One region of the Rossellomorea marisflavi genome, then DNA from elsewhere that is predicted to be linked to it. Evidence: predicted binding sites of a transcription regulator. Region 1 holds the regulator's gene; the other holds the start of a gene.
The links. The regulator Rex, encoded in region 1, represses fermentation and respiration genes when NADH is low (regulators of the CRP and FNR family bind a similar motif). The targets are predictions, from matches to a motif close to TTGTGAAATATTTCACAA.

Region 1 (12,946 bases):
TGTTCTTGCCGAACAATTTCGCAATGAAGAAGGAAAGTCCGAATCCGATCGGTGTAGCCGTATTGACAAGCTGAAGCGCTGTGATCGGTCCGTTGATTCCCTCTGCCTGCATCGTCAGGACAAAGGCAAATACGGTCTTATTGATCGGTCCGCCGAAATCAACGCCGCTCAAGAGTCCAACCACACCCCCGAATACCAATAATGAAGAAGTGCCGAGACTGTTGAGGGCGGTGGTGAGGAGTGACGTGAGCGCAGCAATCGGAATTCCGATCACATACACCATGATCAGTCCGCCAATGATGGATGTGAAGAACGGAACGATCAGCGTAGGCATGAGCCCTTTCGCCCACTTCGGAACATTAATATATTTGATCAGTGCTACTGCTAAAAATCCGGATAAGAATCCTCCAAGAATTCCTCCGATAAAGCCTGCGCTGATGGCATTAGCCGTCAACCCGATGATGAAACCCGGCGCAATCCCCGGCTTACCGGCAATTGAATACGAGATCCCCGTGGCAATGACGACGGGCAGAAGCCCCAGCCCTGCGCCACCCATGGTCGCAAGCGCATCCCATATAGAGAATTCACCTTGTACGAGGGACCCTTGTGCCGTGCCTCCGAATCCCATACCGATCGCAATCAGGAAGCCCGCTCCACACACGATCGGAATCAGATAGGAAATCGCCGTCAACAGGTGACCCTTCAGATTTAATTGTTTTAGTTTACTCATCTTTCTTCCTCCTACGATCAAATCGTCGATTTTGACATTCAATCTCAGCAACTAAAAAACAGCCAACCTATCAGTAAAGCTTCAGATGTATCGCCTCTCTAGCTGCACAGTGCCTCTCTTACATCCTCTGCATTTTCAGACTGCAGCATCTTTTCGATGACCTCGTCATTCCCCAGTTTCCTCGCAAACAGCGATAACAGTTTCAGGTGAGTTTGCGCCCCGTCGTTGTCATTGCCGACCGCGAAGAGAATGATGCCTTTGACGCCCTTCCCGTCGAGGGTCTCCCACTCGATTTCATCTTGGGTGATCCCGATCGCCACCCCGATCTTCTTGACCGAGTCACTCTTCCCATGAGGAATCGCGATATAATTCCCGATGCCTGTCTGGCCCATCGCTTCCCTTGCATAGATATCCTTAAGAAAATCTTCCATATCAGTGATGTATCCGTTCACCAACAACGTTTCGGCCAGTTCTTGAATGGCCTCTTCCTTATTCGTGGCCCGGATGTTCGTATGAATCGTATTCAAGTCAACAATGTCCTTTACTTCCATCATGTTCGCCCCCTGTTTAGTTCTGCTGGCTGACAACCTCTGCCGCTTTTTGGATGAGTTTATTGGGTGACTTCACGGCGATTTCCGTCGTCACCTGGATGATGCGTTTCCCTTCAAAGCGCTCGCGTCCAGCAATTTTTACATCAGAAGCCAAGATGACGATATCCGCTTCATCGACCTGGTTTTGAGTCAGGGCATTTTCAACCCCGATGGTTCCCTGCGTTTCGATCTGGATCTCATGACCGGCTTTCTTCCCTGCGTTCTCCAGCTTTTCCTGTGCGATGTATGTGTGTGCGATTCCGACTGTGCATGCTGCTACTCCTACGATTTTCATTGTGATTCCTCCCTATTTGGTATGATTTTGTTGGTGAATGCTACTTCTTCTTCTGTCTCAAGAATTTCGTTAAGATGGTCTTCATCTGCCAGGGTGCGTGTGAAGCGGATGAGCTCTCTTTTTATCGTAGCGCTTTCATTTTGTTTCAATAAAAGCACGATCACTAACTGGATTTTTTCGATTCCTGCTTCCCATTGAATCGGTTCAGCCGGACGTATGACGATGATTTGACTCTTGTCCAGTTGGCTACTCTCGATATGGGGCATGACGACATGCTCTGCAATCTGGGTACTGCCCACCTTCTCCCGGTCATGGAAGGCCTGGAGAAGATGCTGCCGGGTCGACGAATCGGTCGATGCGTGATCGGCACAAAAGGAGTAGACTGATTCCCGTGATGCCAGCTCAGACCGGAAATGAACCTGATAGAGTGAGTTAGTGGCCACGCTGGATCACCTCGATCTTCGCCTGCAGTCGTTTCTGATCATCGGCTGTAAACATGGCGCTGACCAGTAAGGACGGGATCGGTACTTCTTCGGTGATCTGAACCGTACTCAAGATCAGATCGGCATCGGCATAGTTCTCCTGAATCATCCGGATATTGCGTGATGCGATCACATCGACGATCTCGAGTTCAGGGAACTTCTTCGCCACCTTCGCCTTCAACAGCTCGGATGTCCCGATCCCCGTCGTGCACATGATCAAGGTTTTCAGCGGTCGATGATGTTGACCGGTTTCAAGGGCCTTGGCAAAATACAGGGTGATGAAGCCGATCTCATCGTCATTTATGACCGGTAGCTTGAACGTTTCACTCACCATGCGGGACACTTTTTTCACCCCGGTGAAGACTTCTTCATACGTACTCTCGATCTGACTCAGTAGATTGTTCTGCACCCGGATTTTATGCGCCAGGCGATTCAGCATGGGCTTGATATGATTGGCAAGATCGATGAACATGGCCTTGTGATCAAACTCGATTCCCACTATGCTGCTCATATGATCGATATAGGCATTCGTCACGTCCATTACCTCTAATGAAAACGTGGACGTGATGGATAGCGACCCCTGCATGCGGGACGACACCAGATACTGATAGAGGAAATAGATTTCACTGTCCGGCAAAGGCGTATGCAGGTACTTCTCGATGTTCTGGATCGTCTTTTTTGCAACCGGATACAAAAAGTCGTTCATCATCGTATCCATTTCTTCTTCTGAAATTGTTCCGGAGAACATCCGTGTTGAAACCTTGCGTGAGCGGCTCAGTAAGATATACAAGTGAGAAAAAATGTTCACATTATACGGATAAGGGATCGTGATCTCCAGGTCCTCTTCAATCTTCCTCAGCTGATCCAGTATGAATAACACGTCATACTGATTGAATTGAAGCTCCTGATTCCTCTTCAAATCATCGAGGTCGATGGTGTTGAAGATCTCGATGGTGTCTTTAAGGGCCTTCCGGATATTGACCTCTTCTCCCAGAATCGCTAATGTCCGTCTCTTCCGCTCCAGGACCAGATGATATTTCTTCAGCTCTTCGCTCATCATCTGCTCATCATGGAAGGTAACAGATTCACCCACATAGTAATGGCTGAACAAGTGATACACATTGATCGGGGTGGGCGACAATAATAATAACTCTCCCATGATCCGTTTCCGTCTCTCCTGAGGAGTGAGCTGTCCTTGCTTCGGATTCGCCAGATGCTTCTGATACGCAATGAACTTCTCGTAATCCAGTCGGTAGCCTCTTCCCCGCTCGGACACGATCAATGGTTCCCCATCGCATTCTGCATTAATTTTATTAATCAACCGATAAACGGTCTTTTGTGAAACATTCAGTACTTCAAGGAGATCCTTCGATGTTACATACTCCTGCTTTTTTGAAAGATAGCGTAATAGATCTTGTTCATAACTGACTTTTGAACTCATCTCCTTACCTCCTTGTTTTCATGGTAACGCATACAACGTCCAATGATTCTCTGAAAAGTGACCGTTGCAACGGTCACTTTTTTAGGGCTCAACTTTCAATCTATGAAAAAAAGCCTCTCCACCCGTGGTCGAGCAGTAGACTCCCCCAATCGTCCTGGATATAGAAAAAACCTCTTCGCTCAACGAGCGAAGAGGTTCCATGATTTATGCATCTTCGTCCGATCTTACCGGACTTCAGCCTGCACGGATGATGTTATTTTTGCCGAGTCACCAATGAACCTGCACCAATCACACCTGCGTCATTTCCAAGCTGAGCCAGTTTCAACTTCGTGCTTGTCCGGATGGACGGGAAGGCGAACTGCTGGAAGTATTTCTCTACACCTTCCAAGAGCATGTCTCCCGCTGCCGAAACTCCACCGCCGATGACAATCGTCTCAGGGTTGAGGAGATTCCCAATGTTCGCACATGCAAGTCCAAGATAGAAGAAGAATTTATCGGCTACGATGACGGCGAGGGGATCGCCGGCTTTTGCCTGATCAAAGATGGTCTTGGCCGTCAATTCCTGTCCGTCATCAATCAATTCCTTTAATTCGGAATCACCAGCGTATTCCTCAGACAGATCCCTGGCGAGACGGACAACACCTGTCGCACTTGCCACGGTTTCCAAGCAACCATGATTCCCACACGTACAAAGGTACCCTTCAGGCTCGACGATCATATGACCGATCTCCCCTGCAGCCCCCACGTTTCCATGAAGAAGATTCTCTTCAGCAATGATGCCACCGCCGACACCCGTACCGAGAGTCACGAACACCACATCCTTGCCGTTTTCACCGGCACCTTTCCATCCTTCACCCAATGCAGCAACGTTCGCATCATTGTCGATATAAAGAGGGATCCCCGTACCCGCTTCGATCATTTGTCTAACCGGTATCAGGGTGCTCCAATTCAAATTATACGCTCCGATGACAGTCCCATTTTCCCGATCAACCGTCCCAGGAGAGCCCATGCCGATCCCCAAGAATGTATCAGCGCTCAACCCGTATAATTCCAAATGGTGATTAATCGACTCAATGATCTGTGGCACAATTTGCTTCCCATCGTTCCGGATATCCGTCCCAATGCTCCACTTCTGTTGAATCTCACCATCTTCAGTCATAATAGCAAATTTAACGGTGGTTCCACCTAAATCGATTCCCAATAGTTTTTTCATCTTTTTCCCTTCCTTTTGTGAACATTTGAACGAACGGATTCAATCTCGTCGAATGACGGGAATCCTTGAAGTCAATGTCGTTCTTTTTAGTAGTATAAACGCGTATGTCTGTTTATGAAAATGCTTTCATATTATGAGACAAGATAGCTCTTAGTTAAGTATATTTTGTTTGAGGTTCGGTATCAACTATTTGAAACATTTGGTTGTGGGGTCAACTCTTTTTGAAATTCTTATTCGATTCTTATCTACCTTTTATTAACTCAACTCTGAAGATACATTTAAAAGAGAAGCAATATGTTAATTAAAGATCTATTTTAAGAAAAAGGAGACTCCCACAAGTTTATGCAACTTGCGGGAGTCTCCTTGAAGTATGCGGACCGTTATCTAAGCAGAATGGTTCCCCATAATAAATCAGTGGTTTGAAGGGCAGATTACATCATGCCGCCCATTCCACCCATACCGCCCATTCCAGACATATCCGGCATACCGCCGCCTTCTTCTGGGATGTCAGCAACGACTGCTTCTGTAGTCAAGAACATAGCTGCTACAGATGCTGCGTTTTGGAGGGCAGATCGTGTTACTTTGGTTGGGTCGACGATTCCTTGTTCGATCATGTTGACCCATTCGCCTGTTGCGGCGTTGAAGCCTACGCCCACTTCTTCTTTCTTGAGGCGTTCCACGATGATGGAGCCTTCAAGGCCGGCGTTGTGTGCGATTTGACGGATTGGTTCTTCGAGTGCGCGAAGGACGATGTTGATTCCAGTAGCTACATCGCTGTCTGCTTCGATGGAAGCGACTTTATTGTAGACGTTCACTAGAGCCGTACCACCACCGGATACGATTCCTTCTTCGACTGCCGCACGTGTAGAGTTCAATGCGTCTTCGATGCGTAGTTTGCGCTCTTTGAGCTCGGTTTCAGTAGCAGCTCCGACTTTCACGACGGCTACTCCACCAGCAAGCTTCGCAAGGCGTTCTTGGAGTTTTTCTTTATCGAATTCAGAAGTAGATTCTTCTAATTGAGCACGGATTTGGTTTACGCGGGCTGCGATTTTTTCTGGATCTCCAGAGCCTTCGACAACCGTTGTGTTTTCTTTTGTGACAACGACTTTCGCTGCACGGCCGAGCTGTGTGATGTTGGCAGATTTCAGGTCAAGACCAAGGTCTTCTGTGATCACTTCTCCACCAGTCAATACGGCAAGGTCTTCAAGCATTGCTTTACGACGGTCACCGAATCCAGGTGCTTTGACAGCCACTGCGTTGAATGTACCGCGAAGTTTGTTCACAACAAGTGTTGCGAGGGCTTCGCCTTCAACATCTTCCGCTACCATCAATAGTGGTTTGCCTTGTTGTACGACTTGCTCAAGGACAGGAAGGACTTCCTGGATGTTGCCGATCTTTTTATCCGTGATCAGGATGTACGGATTATCAAGGACCGCTTCCATTTTGTCTGAGTCTGTCACCATGTATGGAGATGCATATCCACGGTCGAACTGCATACCTTCTACGACGTCAAGCTCAGTCGTGAATCCTTTTGATTCTTCGATGGTGATGACACCGTCGTTGCCTACGCGCTCCATGGCTTCAGCAATCAATTGGCCGACTTCTTCGTCCGCTGCAGAGATCGCTGCAACTTGTGCGATGGATTCTTTGCCTTCGATTGGTTTAGAGATGGCTTTCAGCTCTTCGACAGCCCCTTGGACAGCCTTCTCGATCCCTTTACGTACGCCGACAGGGTTTGCTCCTGCTGTTACGTTTTTAAGACCTTCACGGATCATCGCTTGCGCTAGGACCGTTGCAGTCGTTGTACCGTCACCGGCGATTTCATTTGTTTTGCTTGCGACTTCCGCTACAAGCTTCGCACCCATGTTTTCGAATGCATCTTCAAGCTCGATTTCTTTCGCAATGGTTACACCATCATTGGTGATGAGTGGAGAACCGAATTTCTTCTCAAGTACAACATTGCGACCTTTTGGTCCAAGTGTTACTTTTACTGCGTTTGCTAATTGGTCTACCCCGCGAAGCATGGAACGGCGTGCTTCTTCGCTGAATTTAATTTCTTTAGCCATTTCAAACGTCCTCCTTTAATATCAGTTCATGGTTGGTGCGTATATGTGTTGATTCGATTAATTATTCGCCTACGATGGCAAGGATATCGTTGTCACGAAGGATGAGATATTCTGTGCCTTGGTATTTCACTTCTGTACCAGAGTATTTACTGAAGATGATTCGATCGCCTACAGACACTTCAAGAGCGACGCGCTCACCGTTGTCAAGAACGCGACCTGTACCTACAGCGACAATCTTACCTTCTTGCGGTTTTTCCTTAGCAGAATCCGGGAGTACGATACCGCTTGCTGTCTTTTCTTCTGTTTCGACTAGCTCGATTACGACGCGATCACCTAGTGGTTTTAACAAGTGAAACAACCTCCTTGAAAATATGTAGATTGGTTTTTAGCACTCGCTTAACATGAGTGCTAACACAGTTATTATATTAAATAATTCGTTTTCATTTTGCAAGAGTCCTGCTTAAAAATTTTTTCGTCATTTTCCCCCTTTTTTCACACCTCACTATCCTATGTGGCGATTCCCGGCAATATTCCCATGACCGTGAGATTTGAACAGTTCCGCATTTATTAGTAGAATTGTACAAGGGTCTGTCCTGTCAGGCCTAAGGCTTGCTTAAAAGGAGATAAAACGTTGAATAAACATTATGGATACATTTTGATCGCCTATATTGTCATGCAGCTCGCCGGTGCGGTTGGACCGCTCCTGTTTTATAAGGCCGGCACAGAAGTGTTTGGACAGACGAAAGAATACATGCAGCAGGTGGCCGTCGGTTCCTGGCTGATCTTCAGCTTTGCCGCGACCTTGATCATCGTCCTGCTCATCCTGAGAAAAAGCTCACCATCGAAACTTAAGCTCGAGCGCTCTGCCCCTGCAGGCGCCGGGATTTCCATCGTCTGGGCCGTCGTCGGGATCTTCATGGCGTTCTTCGCACAAGCCATCGCCATCCAGATCGAGACCCTCCTCGGCATCCAGGCCGGTTCTGAAAACACACAGAACATCATGGGCATCGTGGACAATGTTCCCCTTGCCATGATCGTCGTTGCCATCATCGGGCCGATCCTGGAAGAAATCGTGTTCAGGAAGATCATTTTTGGGGCACTCTATCAGCGAATGAACTTTTTCTTCGCCGCATTGATCAGCTCCGTGATTTTCGCCCTTGCCCACTTCGAGCCGGTACATGTGATCCTGTACTCTGCCATGGGCTTCACGTTTGCCTTCCTATATGTACGAACGAAACGAATCCTCGTACCGATCTGCGCCCATGTGGCCATGAATACGATGGTGGTCATCATGCAGACCGTCTACCGGGATGAAATCGAAAAGATCATGAATGAAGCTGAAAAAATACAAGGATTTATTGGAGGTTTCCTATAATGAGACGATCACCCCTGTTCTCCGGCGTGATTTACATTCTTCTTGGGGTGCTGTTCACCTATTTTGCCATCCATACGGTCCGGGATACAGGCTGGGGATTTTTCACCTATATGCTGATCTTCCTTGCCACGCTGGACTTTGGTTCGGGCATCCGCATGGTCCTGCTCCACTTCAGGATCAAGCAGCAGCTGAACCAGAAGAAATAAGCCGCTTAAAACAAAAACCGGATCCATCCGACTTCGTTTCCATGAAGATCGGGTGGATCCGGTTTTCTTTATCCTTTGCGCTGTTTCAACTCTTCTTCCACGCGTTCGATTTCCATCTGCTGCTCGGCCTCAAGGTATTTCTTGTAGCCGATCCGTGAAATCGCGATGCTGATTTCATAAAGGACCAACATCGGCAGGGTCACCATCATATGGGAGACGATGTCCGGCGGCGTGATGAGGGCGGCGATCACAAGGAGGATGAAGTAGGCGACTTTCCTTGCCTTCGCCATCATCATCGGCGTGATGATCCCGAGCCTCGTCAGGAACAGCATCACCACTGGCAGCTGGAACAGCAGACCGAATGGAAGGGTGATCTGGAAGAGGAATTGGAAGTACTCATTAATCCCGATCACCTGCTGGATATCGAGATCTCCTGATAGCCGCATCATGAACGATACAACATACGGGAACAGAATGAAGTAGGAAAATGCCAGTCCACCTAGGAACAGCAGGACGGACACCGGTATGTAGCTCAGGGTCACCTTCCGCTCCTTCTCATAAAGACCGGGGGATATGAATGACCATACTTGATAGAGGATAACCGGTGACGTCATGACCGCCGCGATGAACATGATCATTTCCATATAGATCTTGAGTGGATCCGTCACGCGGAAGGCATTCATCGTCATTTCTTTTGCTTCATCCGCATGCTGCAGGTACTTGATGAGCGGTTCGGCAAGGAAGAAGCTTGCCACAACGGCTAACAAGAAGAAAACGACTACAAACATGAGTCGTTTCTGCAATTCTCCTATATGTTCAAAGACTGTCATATCCTTTTGAGTTTGACTCATGGCGCACATCCTACTTTACTTGGCTTTACTTGGCACTTTTGTTCTTATCGTCTTCATCATCCGCTAAGCCTTTGGTTGCGTTCTTGAATTCACGTAGTGTATTGCCGGCTGCTTTGCCAAGCTCCGGTAATTTTTTCGGGCCAAAAATTAAAAGGGCCACCACTGCAATCAGCACCATACTTCCAGGACCTACCATAATGAGACACCTCCCCTTATATGCTTCTATCATAACGCAAATGGTCAGAATTTTCTATTCCGTTACGATTCCATCTTGTGACATTTCCGTGTCTTCCCCTGAGTAATGCTTGAGGAAGTAGACAAGTGACTGAAGTTCCACGGCCAGATCGATGTGATGGACCCTGATATGATCAGGAACCGTCAGGCGTGCAGGTGTGAAGTTCAGGATCCCCTTGATCTTCGAAGACACAAGGCGATCTGTGATATTTTGAGCAGATGAGGCCGGCACAGTCAGGATCGCGACTTCGATATCCATCCCCTTCAGCTTCTCCTCCAGCTCATCCATATGGTGGACGGGCACATCGCTGATTTCCGTCCCCACCTTCGTTTCATCCACCTCGAAGGCCATTTCGATCTTTGTATTGTTATTCTTTATGAAATTGTAATGAAGAAAAGCCGTTCCGAGATTCCCCACGCCGATCAATACGACCTTCGTCAGTTCATCCTGGTCAAGCGTTTCCCTGAAAAAGGATAGGAGATAATTCACATTATACCCATAGCCCTTCTTCCCTAACGCTCCAAAATAGGAGAAATCCCTCCGGATGGTCGCGGAATCCACTTTCACGGCTTCGCTTAACTCCTTCGACGATACCCGCTGCTTACCTGAAGCATACAGATTCTTGATGAAGCGGTAGTATAGCGGAAGGCGCTTGGCCGTTGCCTGTGGAATTTTCGTTGTTTCCTGATTCATCTCTTGTATTCCCCCACATCTTATAAACCCTCTTCTTCCTGGTCTGTCAGCGCTTCCAAAAAGAAGGTATATCTTTTATCTATTTTCCATCATACACTCTATTCTATCCTATTTGTATCCAGATTAATAGTCATAGTTCCTCCCCTTTTATTGCCGTCCACCTGGGAAATACGGTACACTAGCACTAATGAAACAGAGGTGAACCGACATGATTCTATTACAAGTGAATCAGCTGACCAAAAATTTTGGCGCAGATAATATATTGACCAATATCAAATTGGAGATCCAAACCAAGGACCGGGTCGCCCTCGTCGGCCGCAACGGTGCCGGCAAATCGACCCTCCTGAAGATCATCGCAGGCCAGCTGTCCCATGACTCCGGAGAGATCACGAAGCCAAAGGGTGTGAGCATCGGCTACCTGGCCCAGAATACAGGCCTCGAGTCGGAGCTTTCCATTTGGGGCGAGATGCTGACGGTATTCGAACACCTCCTCCAACAGGAAAAGCAGCTTAGGAGGTTGGAAGCAGAGATGGCGGATCCGTCCGTCTATGAAGATGAAGACCGCTATCAGCGGGTACTGAAGGAATACGACGAACTTCAAGTCACCTTCAAGGAGTCCGGTGGCTATCAGTATGAAGCCGATATCCGCTCCGTCCTCCACGGATTGAATTTCGCTTCCTTCGACCACGGGACGAAGATCTCCACCCTTTCCGGTGGTCAGAAGACCCGCCTCGCCCTTGCGAAGCTCCTCCTGACCAAGCCTGATATCCTCATCCTCGATGAGCCGACGAACCATCTGGACATCGAGACGCTTTCCTGGCTCGAAGGGTATCTTCAAGGCTATCCGGGTGCCGTACTCATCGTTTCACATGACCGCTACTTCTTGGATAGCGTCGTGAACCAGGTGTATGAGATTTCCCGGAACCGGAGCAAGAAGTTTGTGGGGAACTACAGCAAATACCTCGAACAGAAGGCGCTGGATTACGAGAAGGATCTCAAGCTCTATGAGCGCCAGCAGCAGGAGGTCGCAAAGCTCGAAGACTTCGTCCAGCGCAATATCGCCCGTGCCTCCACCACAAAGATGGCCCAGAGCAGGCGAAAGAAACTTGAGCGCATGGAACTTATGGACAGGCCGCAAGGTGACGAAAAGTCTGCCTCCTTCGCCTTCCAGATCGATCGCCCGAGCGGGAATGACGTCCTTCACGTCAATGACCTCACCATCGGGTACGAGGACGGGGAAGCCATCGCCTCCCATATCGACTTCTCCATCAAAAAAGGGGACAGCATCGCCCTTGTCGGACCGAACGGGATCGGTAAGTCCACCCTCCTCAAGACCCTGGTGAACAAGTTGCAGGCACTGAGTGGGGACTTCAAATTCGGATCCAATGTATCCATCTCTTACTATGATCAGCAGCAAGCGGACCTTTCGTCTAACAAATCGGTCCTCAATGAACTGTGGGATGAATACCCGATGAGGAATGAAAAAGAAATCAGGACCGTCCTCGGGAACTTCCTCTTCACGGGTGAAGACGTCCTGAAACCCGTCAACACCCTGAGCGGAGGGGAAAAGGCCCGCCTCGCCCTCTCCAAGATGATGATGGAAAAAGGCAACGTCCTCATCCTCGATGAGCCGACGAACCATCTCGACCTAGATAGCAAAGAGGTGCTCGAGAATGCCCTTATCGACTACCCGGGCACGATCCTGTTCGTATCCCATGACCGCTACTTCATCAACCGCATCGCCACCAAGGTGATCGAGCTATCCACAGGCGGATCCACCGAATACCTCGGGGATTACGACTACTATCTCCATAAACTTGCGGAGCAGGAAGAGCTCGCCGCCCTGGAACAGACGAATGCAGAACCGGTCAAGGCTACGCAGCAAAAGCAGTCGCATAAGATTGATAAAGAAGCCAAAAAGCTTGAGCGTCAACGAAAACGGCGCATTGAAGAGATCGAAGAGAAGATGACCGTACTGGAAGGGTCCATCGAAGAAAAAGAAACCCTCCTGTGCGATCCGGATATTTTCCAGGATCACGAACGGGTTCAGACTTTGAATGACGAACTGACCATTGCCAAAGAAGAAATGGATGTTCTTTTGGAAGAGTGGACGGAGCTGGAAGAATTAGTGGAAGAGTAAAACAGAAGCGGTTCAAGGTCGAAATGACCTTGAACCGCTTCTTTGGTTAGTGAGATGGTATAAACGGGTAAAGTATAGGGAAGTGCTTCTTTTAGAAAAAACCCTCCACTATTCATCCACATGATTATCCACATTTCCACCCTCGTCATTTCTATATCCACAATCGTTTTCCACACTATCCACAATTATCGGTTGATTTATCCACATTATCCACATTCCAAATTCTACATATCCCCAACTGTTTTTCACAATCCATTCACATCTTACGCACTACTTATCCCCAAATTATCCACAGACTGTTGATAAAACGTACGTTCCCAATAAAAAACCTCGAACGGACGATTCCATTCGAGGTGTAATCTTATTAAAACTGTTCCAGATCCAATCCCGGATTTGCGTTCATATCCAGTCCGCCACGCTTGCCTTGTTCAAACAGGATGGTTCCTGCAGCGGCAATCATGGCCGCATTATCCGTACACAGGGACAGGGGCGGGACGATGAGCTCACACGCATGGCTTTCAAACGTGGTCTCCAACGTCTCGCGCAGCCCTTTATTGGCCGCAACTCCACCTGCTAGAAGAAGTTGTCCCACACCGTATTCTTCCACAGCCCTTTTCGCCTTCGTCACG
Region 2 (6,309 bases), 1.1 Mb from region 1:
CATCGTTCCATTACTTCTTCGTGATGTCCAAGCAAACGCATGAACGGTGTTGCGCCAATTGCAGCTGAAGCAATCCTTGTCATTTCCATCTCCTCCTTATAGAATAATCATATCAATCTCATTCTCAATTTTACATTTCACTCTAAAAGCAATTAGCAATTTAAATTTAAGAATTTAACCCAAATCACAAGGAGATCATTCCATATGAAAATCGATGATATCGACAGAAAAATTTTAAACGAATTAATGCAGGACAGCAGGCTTTCCATGAGTGAGCTCGGTAGGCGAATCAACCTCTCTTCTCCATCGGTCTCCGAAAGGGTGAAGCAGATGGAATCCCACGGTGTCATCGAGTCCTATACAACGAAGATCAACCATGGAAAACTCGGCAACGACATTCAATGCATCATCGAAGCTACCGTGAAAAATGGAGACTACAAAGGGTTCAAGCAAAAAATCGCCGAGCTTCCAAACGTGGACTTCTGCTATCGGATCGCTGGGCAAGCCTGCTTCATGCTTAAGCTCCACTTTGCAACATTCGCTGAAGCAGAAGCCTTCATAGACCACATCAACCCCTTCGCCCACACCGTCACCCATTTCATCTTCTCAGAAGTCGAAACCCAAACCCTCTTCACCAATCAATGAAGCACTTACATGGATACCCAACACTTGGAGATACTATTAACGTTCCATCCAATAAGGCCCAATCAACAGAGCGGTGATAACTCGAATGCGCTGGACAAACAGAACCGTACGGAACGCCCAAATCCAAGTGCAAAATGACTAGCACTCACTTCCACAAACAATAAGGAGAAATCTATACAAATGACGTTCTCCCTATCACCAAAAGTGCAGTGCAGCGAAGGGTGGCCGACTCCCGCGGAAATAGAGGGAAGGTTGAGACCCTGCAGGTGCAGCCGAAGCGGCTCAACTCCCTCCCCGCCGGAAAGCGGCCACCCGCAGCGGAACGGAACGTCCATGTACAGATCCAACCACAAAACAAAATGAAATGCTGAATGAATAGCACTCTTTCACAAACAATAAGGAGAAATTTATATAAATGACGTTCTCCCCATCACCAATAGTGCAGTGCAACGGAGGGTAGCCGACTCCAGAGGGAATAGAGGGAAGGTTGAGACCCTGCAGGCACAGCCGAAGCGGCTCAACTCCCTCCCCGCCGGAAAGCGCCCACCCGTAGCGGAACGGAACGTCCATGTGCAAATCCGATCACAAAACAAAATGAAATGCTGTAATGACTAGCACTCACTCACACAAACAATAAGGAAAAATGTATATAAACGACGTTCTCCCTATCACCAATAGTGCAGTGCAGCGGAGGGTGGCCGACTCCCGCGGGAATAGAGGGAAGGTTGAGACCCTGCAGGCGCAGCCGAAGCGGCTCAACTCCCTCCCCGCCGGAAAGCGGCCACCCGCAGCGGAACGGAACGTCCATGTACAGATCCAAAATCAAATGATGTGATGACTAGCTCTCACTCTCACAGACAATAAGGAGAAATGTATATAAATGACGTTCTCCCCATCACCAAAAGTGCAGTGCAGCGAAGGGTGGCCGACTCCCGCGGGAATAGAGGGAAGGTTGAGACCCTGCAGGCGCAGCCGAAGCGGCTCAACTCCCTCCCCGCCGGAAAGCGCCCACCCGCAGCGGAACGGAACGTCCATGTGCAAATCCGATCACAAAACAAAATGAAATGCTGAAATGACTAGCACTCACTCACACAAACAATAAGGAAAAATGTATATAAACGACGTTCTCCCTATCACCAATAGTGCAGTGCAGCGGAGGGTGGCCGACTCCCGCGGGAATAGAGGGAAGATTGAGACCCTGCAGGCGCAGCCAAAGCGGCTCAACTCCCTCCACGCCGGAAAGCGGGCACCCGTAGCGGAACGGAACGTCCAGTGCATAACTTTCATTATCAGTTCTTAAAGAACCAACACGAAAAATATTAAAAATTTGTCGATACCTATTGAAAAACGATGTATTACCGAATATTATAGTAGTTGTGCTTTTTAATCGTTCGTTTTTATTGGAGGTATTACACTAATGTTTAAATTAAAGGAAAACGGCACGTCAACCAAGACAGAAATCCTTGCCGGACTGACCACGTTCCTCACAATGGCTTACATCGTCGTCGTCAATCCGATCATCCTATCCGATGCAGGGGTGCCGTTCGACCAGGTATTCATGGCCACCATCATTTCGGCAGCTGTCGGTACGCTCTGGATGGCACTGTTCGCCAACTACCCGATTGCCATCGCACCAGGTATGGGATTGAATGCCTACTTTACATATTCCGTTGTCGGAGGTCATGAAGATATTTCGTACTCGGTTGCCTTTGCAGCAGTATTCGTAGCCGGTATCATCTTCATCATCCTTTCGCTCACACCGTTCCGTAAGAAATTGATTGAAGCCATACCGCAAAATCTCAAACACGGAATCACAGCCGGTATCGGTCTCTTCATCGCTTTTATCGGTCTTCGTTTATCCGGACTGGTTCAAGCTGATCCATCCAATCTCGTGAAACTCGGGGATCTTCATTCTTCATCTGCCATCCTTGCTTTGATCGGACTGGCCGTCACCCTTGTCCTCATGGTCCTGAACGTACACGGAGCCCTGTTCATCGGGATGATCATCACCGCCATCGTTGCATTCTTCACTGGTGACCTGTCGTTCAAGGAAGGCTTCGTCGCCATGCCGCATCTGCCTGAAGGGCTGATCATCTCGAACCCGATCACCGCGTTCACCGATGTGATTCAGCACAGCTTGTACGCTGTCGTATTCTCCTTCTTGCTTGTGACCATTTTTGATACAACCGGTACGATGGTCGGTGTTGCCCAACAGGCAGGACTCCTGAAAAACAATGAAATGCCGCGTGCCCGAGAAGCACTCCTTGCTGATTCACTTGGGACGACTGTCGGAGCCATGTTCGGTACTAGCCCGACCAGTGCCTTCGTGGAATCATCTGCTGGGGTTTCAGCGGGAGGACGCACAGGATTGACCTCCCTTACCGTGGCTGTACTGTTTATCGTTTCAGCATTCTTCGGTCCACTTGTGAGTGCCGTATCTGGATTATCTGCCATCACGGCTCCAGCTTTGATCATTGTAGGAAGCTTGATGATCGGAAGCATTTCCCAGATCAAATGGGACGAACTTGATGAAGCTTTCCCTGCATTCCTCATCATCCTCAGCATGCCTCTTACGTCGAGCATCGCTACAGGGATCGCACTCGGATTCATCTCGTACCCACTTTTGAAAGTGGCAAAAGGGAAATGGCGCGAAGTCCATCCCCTCGTCTATATCTTTGCCGTGCTGTTCTTCTATCAGCTGGCATTCATCCCTCATTAAAGAGGAAAGGCAGCTCCCACGGTGGGAGCTGCCTTTTTAGTATGAGTCCTTCTTTACCACGTACGATCAAGGTCGCGGCTGTAATAGTTGATAGCAGCTGCATAAGATTGGATCGAACCATCTGAAGAAGTATCACACAGCTGCCCTAAAAGCAGTTCCATTGCCTTCTTCGGCTCTCCGAGGTTATAGAGCGTCATGCTGTAGAATACTGATAATGCCCTGTCCCTGTGTCTCTTAAGCCCATCCTCAAGCACTTCTTTTGATTTTTCATACTTCCCGAGGGCACGGTAGGTGCTCCCGAGTCCCGTATAAGCACCGATGGACTCTTCTTCATCCAACCCGTATGTCAATGCTTTCTCATAATATTCAACGGCTTCCTCTTCAAGTCCTGATGCATCATGACTCCAGGCACATTGATAGTGTAGGCTTCCGCTTTTGGGGTGTTCGGCGATCAGCTCTTTCAGTATCCTGATCGACTCCACTGTATTCCCTGACTTCCTCGCTTCGATCGCTTCGCTCATTCTATCTTCCATATCCATCCATCCATTTCAATCCGGTATGTATTCCATCAGCCAGCAGTCGTGCCATTCACCTTCGTGGAGCTCATTTTGAGGCAGGATCCGTGCTTTGCTGTAGCCGCATTTCTCATAGCAACGAATTGCCCTGCGATTCCAGGTCATCGGATCCATGACCAACCGGTGCAGGCCTTTTTCAAGCATGAAATATTCCACCATGGCCTTGATCATCAGCGTGCCCACGCCTTTATTCCAGTACCTTGAATCCCCTATGAACTGATCGGTCCCATAGATGAACTCATCAAGATTCGTATATCCGTAGCGAAGCTTGGTCTCATCATCTAATGGATAATATTGGAGATAACCGACTTTCTCCCCTTTATATTGAACGATGCAGGCGACCTTCTCTTTATCGTCATTATAAAACGCTTCCTCCACCATCTCATGGGTAAAGGGTTTGTCCCTTCCTTCGTAATACTCAAGGATCCGCGGATCGTTCAGCCAGTTATAAAGAAATTCGGCATCTTCATCCTTCAAAGGCCGGACCTTGATATCACCTTTCTCATAACGCATCGTGCATCCCTCCTATGGACTTATTCCCCGCAGCTTCGTGGAATCCCTTTAAAGTTGTCGAAATTTCGTGTTGGAAATTCGATTTGGAGTATGCTACTATAAGTTTGTGAAATATTTCACATTATCATCTTCAACCCACCACTTTCATAAATCCAATTAAAAAGGGCGTATGACGGATGAAAACAAATAAAGTCGTATTGATCGGAACAGGCTTTGTCGGTTCAAGCTATGCTTTTGCCCTTCTCAATCAAAATCTTGTCCACGAGCTCGTGATGATCGACATGAACGTTGAAAAAGCCATAGGAGACGCCATGGACCTTAATCATGGTCTCGCATTCTCATCCCCAATGAAAATACGTGCAGGAGCGTACAGCGACTGCCGCGATGCAGATCTTGTCGTGATCACAGCTGGCGCCAATCAAAAACCTGGTGAAACGCGGTTGGATCTTATTGATAAAAACGTCCGGATTTTCAAGACCATTGTCGATTCGGTGATGGAGAGCGGCTTTGATGGCATCTTCATCGTCGCCACTAATCCAGTTGATCTATTAAGCTATGCCACATGGACTTTCTCCGGTCTCCCAAAAGAAAAGGTGATCGGCTCAGGGACGATCCTTGACACCGCAAGGCTCCGCTATCTGCTGGGTGAATACTTTCATCTTGATACGCGAAACATCCATGCCTATATCATGGGTGAACATGGCGATACCGAATTTCCGGTCTGGAGTCATGCCACCATCGGGGCCAGCTCCCTTGGTGACCTGGTCGATCTAACGGAACCACAAATCCAGAGCGACCTGCAGGACCTTTTTGAAAATGTCAGGGATGCTGCCTACCATATCATCGAGAAAAAAGGAGCCACCTACTACGGGATTGCCATGGGTTTGGCCCGTCTCACCAAAGCAATACTGAATGATGAAAACAGCATCCTTACCATCTCTTCCCTCCTGGATGGGGAGTATGGGCAGCACGGTGTCTATACCGGAGTGCCCGCCATCATCAATCGACAAGGAATCAGGAAGGTCGTCGAACTCCAACTGGGTGAAACAGAGCAAAAGCAATTCACAAGATCCATTGATACATTAAAGCACGCCATGAGTACCGGTTTCCCTTCTGATTTATAGACACGCACACACGAACCTCCTCCTCATACAATGATACCAACATGAATGGAGGAGGTTCTATTATGTACGATCAGAGACAATTCCTACCCGGCTTTCCCGGCGGAGGAGGTTCCGGGGGCAGTGGTTTCCCTTCCATCCCCGGACTTCCAAATGTATTCCCGCCATCACCGCCACCAGGGCAAGGTGGCAGCAGCGGGTCCCCATCTCCTTCTCAGGGCGGTGGACAAAATCAGCCTCCACCTGGACCTCCGCCTAACTTCCAGCCTCAGAAGACCGTCATGCAGGGCGGCCCTGGAGGAACGTCGACGTTTGCCGTGGACCCGGGTTCCATCCGGAGATGCCTGTTCCGCTATACCTATATCTGGCTCAACCGTGACGCTTTCTGGTTCTACCCTGTCTTCCTCGGAAGAAGGTCCATAGCAGGATGGAGATGGATCGGATTCACATGGGTGTATTTCGGAATCGATCTTGATAAAATCGAATCCTTCACATGTGTGTAACAGGATGTATCCATCTATGCGCGTGACCGATTCCCGGGGAACCATCACGGTTTCAGGAGAACACACCTCATATGGAGCGCCTGATGAAGCCCTGATCACATTAGGGGTGATGACCGAAGGCCACGATCTGCAAAAAGCCCAACAGGAAAATAACGAAAAGATAAAGAACATAGTCGGGACGCTTCAAGCAAACGGAGTTTCAAACAGTGATACACAAACAGCAAACTATCAGA

Region 2: the regulator Rex is predicted to act here: its motif matches at 4,557-4,574, upstream of K6T23_RS07610 (L-lactate dehydrogenase).

What each region holds. Positions count from the first base shown of each region.
Region 1 covers NZ_CP081870.1:327,801-340,746, reverse strand. Annotated here, with positions in the region: gene K6T23_RS01890 (PTS fructose transporter subunit IIC) at 1-730, opposite strand, end outside; gene K6T23_RS01885 (PTS sugar transporter subunit IIA) at 829-1,284, opposite strand; gene K6T23_RS01880 (PTS fructose transporter subunit IIB) at 1,298-1,615, opposite strand; gene K6T23_RS01875 (PTS sugar transporter subunit IIA) at 1,612-2,058, opposite strand; gene K6T23_RS01870 (BglG family transcription antiterminator) at 2,048-3,538, opposite strand; gene K6T23_RS01865 (ROK family glucokinase) at 3,792-4,751, opposite strand; gene groL (chaperonin GroEL) at 5,183-6,817, opposite strand; gene groES (co-chaperone GroES) at 6,879-7,166, opposite strand; gene K6T23_RS01850 (CPBP family intramembrane glutamic endopeptidase) at 7,449-8,192, shown strand; gene K6T23_RS01845 (YdiK family protein) at 8,192-8,398, shown strand; gene tatC (twin-arginine translocase subunit TatC) at 8,467-9,249, opposite strand; gene K6T23_RS01835 (twin-arginine translocase TatA/TatE family subunit) at 9,275-9,445, opposite strand; gene K6T23_RS01830 (redox-sensing transcriptional repressor Rex) at 9,500-10,177, opposite strand; gene K6T23_RS01825 (ABC-F family ATP-binding cassette domain-containing protein) at 10,386-12,317, shown strand; gene tsaD (tRNA (adenosine(37)-N6)-threonylcarbamoyltransferase complex transferase subunit TsaD) at 12,682-12,946, opposite strand, start outside.
Region 2 covers NZ_CP081870.1:1,418,237-1,424,545, reverse strand. Annotated here, with positions in the region: gene K6T23_RS07635 (carboxymuconolactone decarboxylase family protein) at 1-83, opposite strand, end outside; gene K6T23_RS07630 (Lrp/AsnC family transcriptional regulator) at 205-645, shown strand; gene K6T23_RS07625 (NCS2 family permease) at 2,063-3,364, shown strand; gene K6T23_RS07620 (tetratricopeptide repeat protein) at 3,418-3,897, opposite strand; gene K6T23_RS07615 (GNAT family N-acetyltransferase) at 3,913-4,452, opposite strand; gene K6T23_RS07610 (L-lactate dehydrogenase) at 4,629-5,576, shown strand; gene K6T23_RS07605 (hypothetical protein) at 5,639-6,076, shown strand; gene K6T23_RS07600 (SIMPL domain-containing protein) at 6,081-6,309, shown strand, end outside.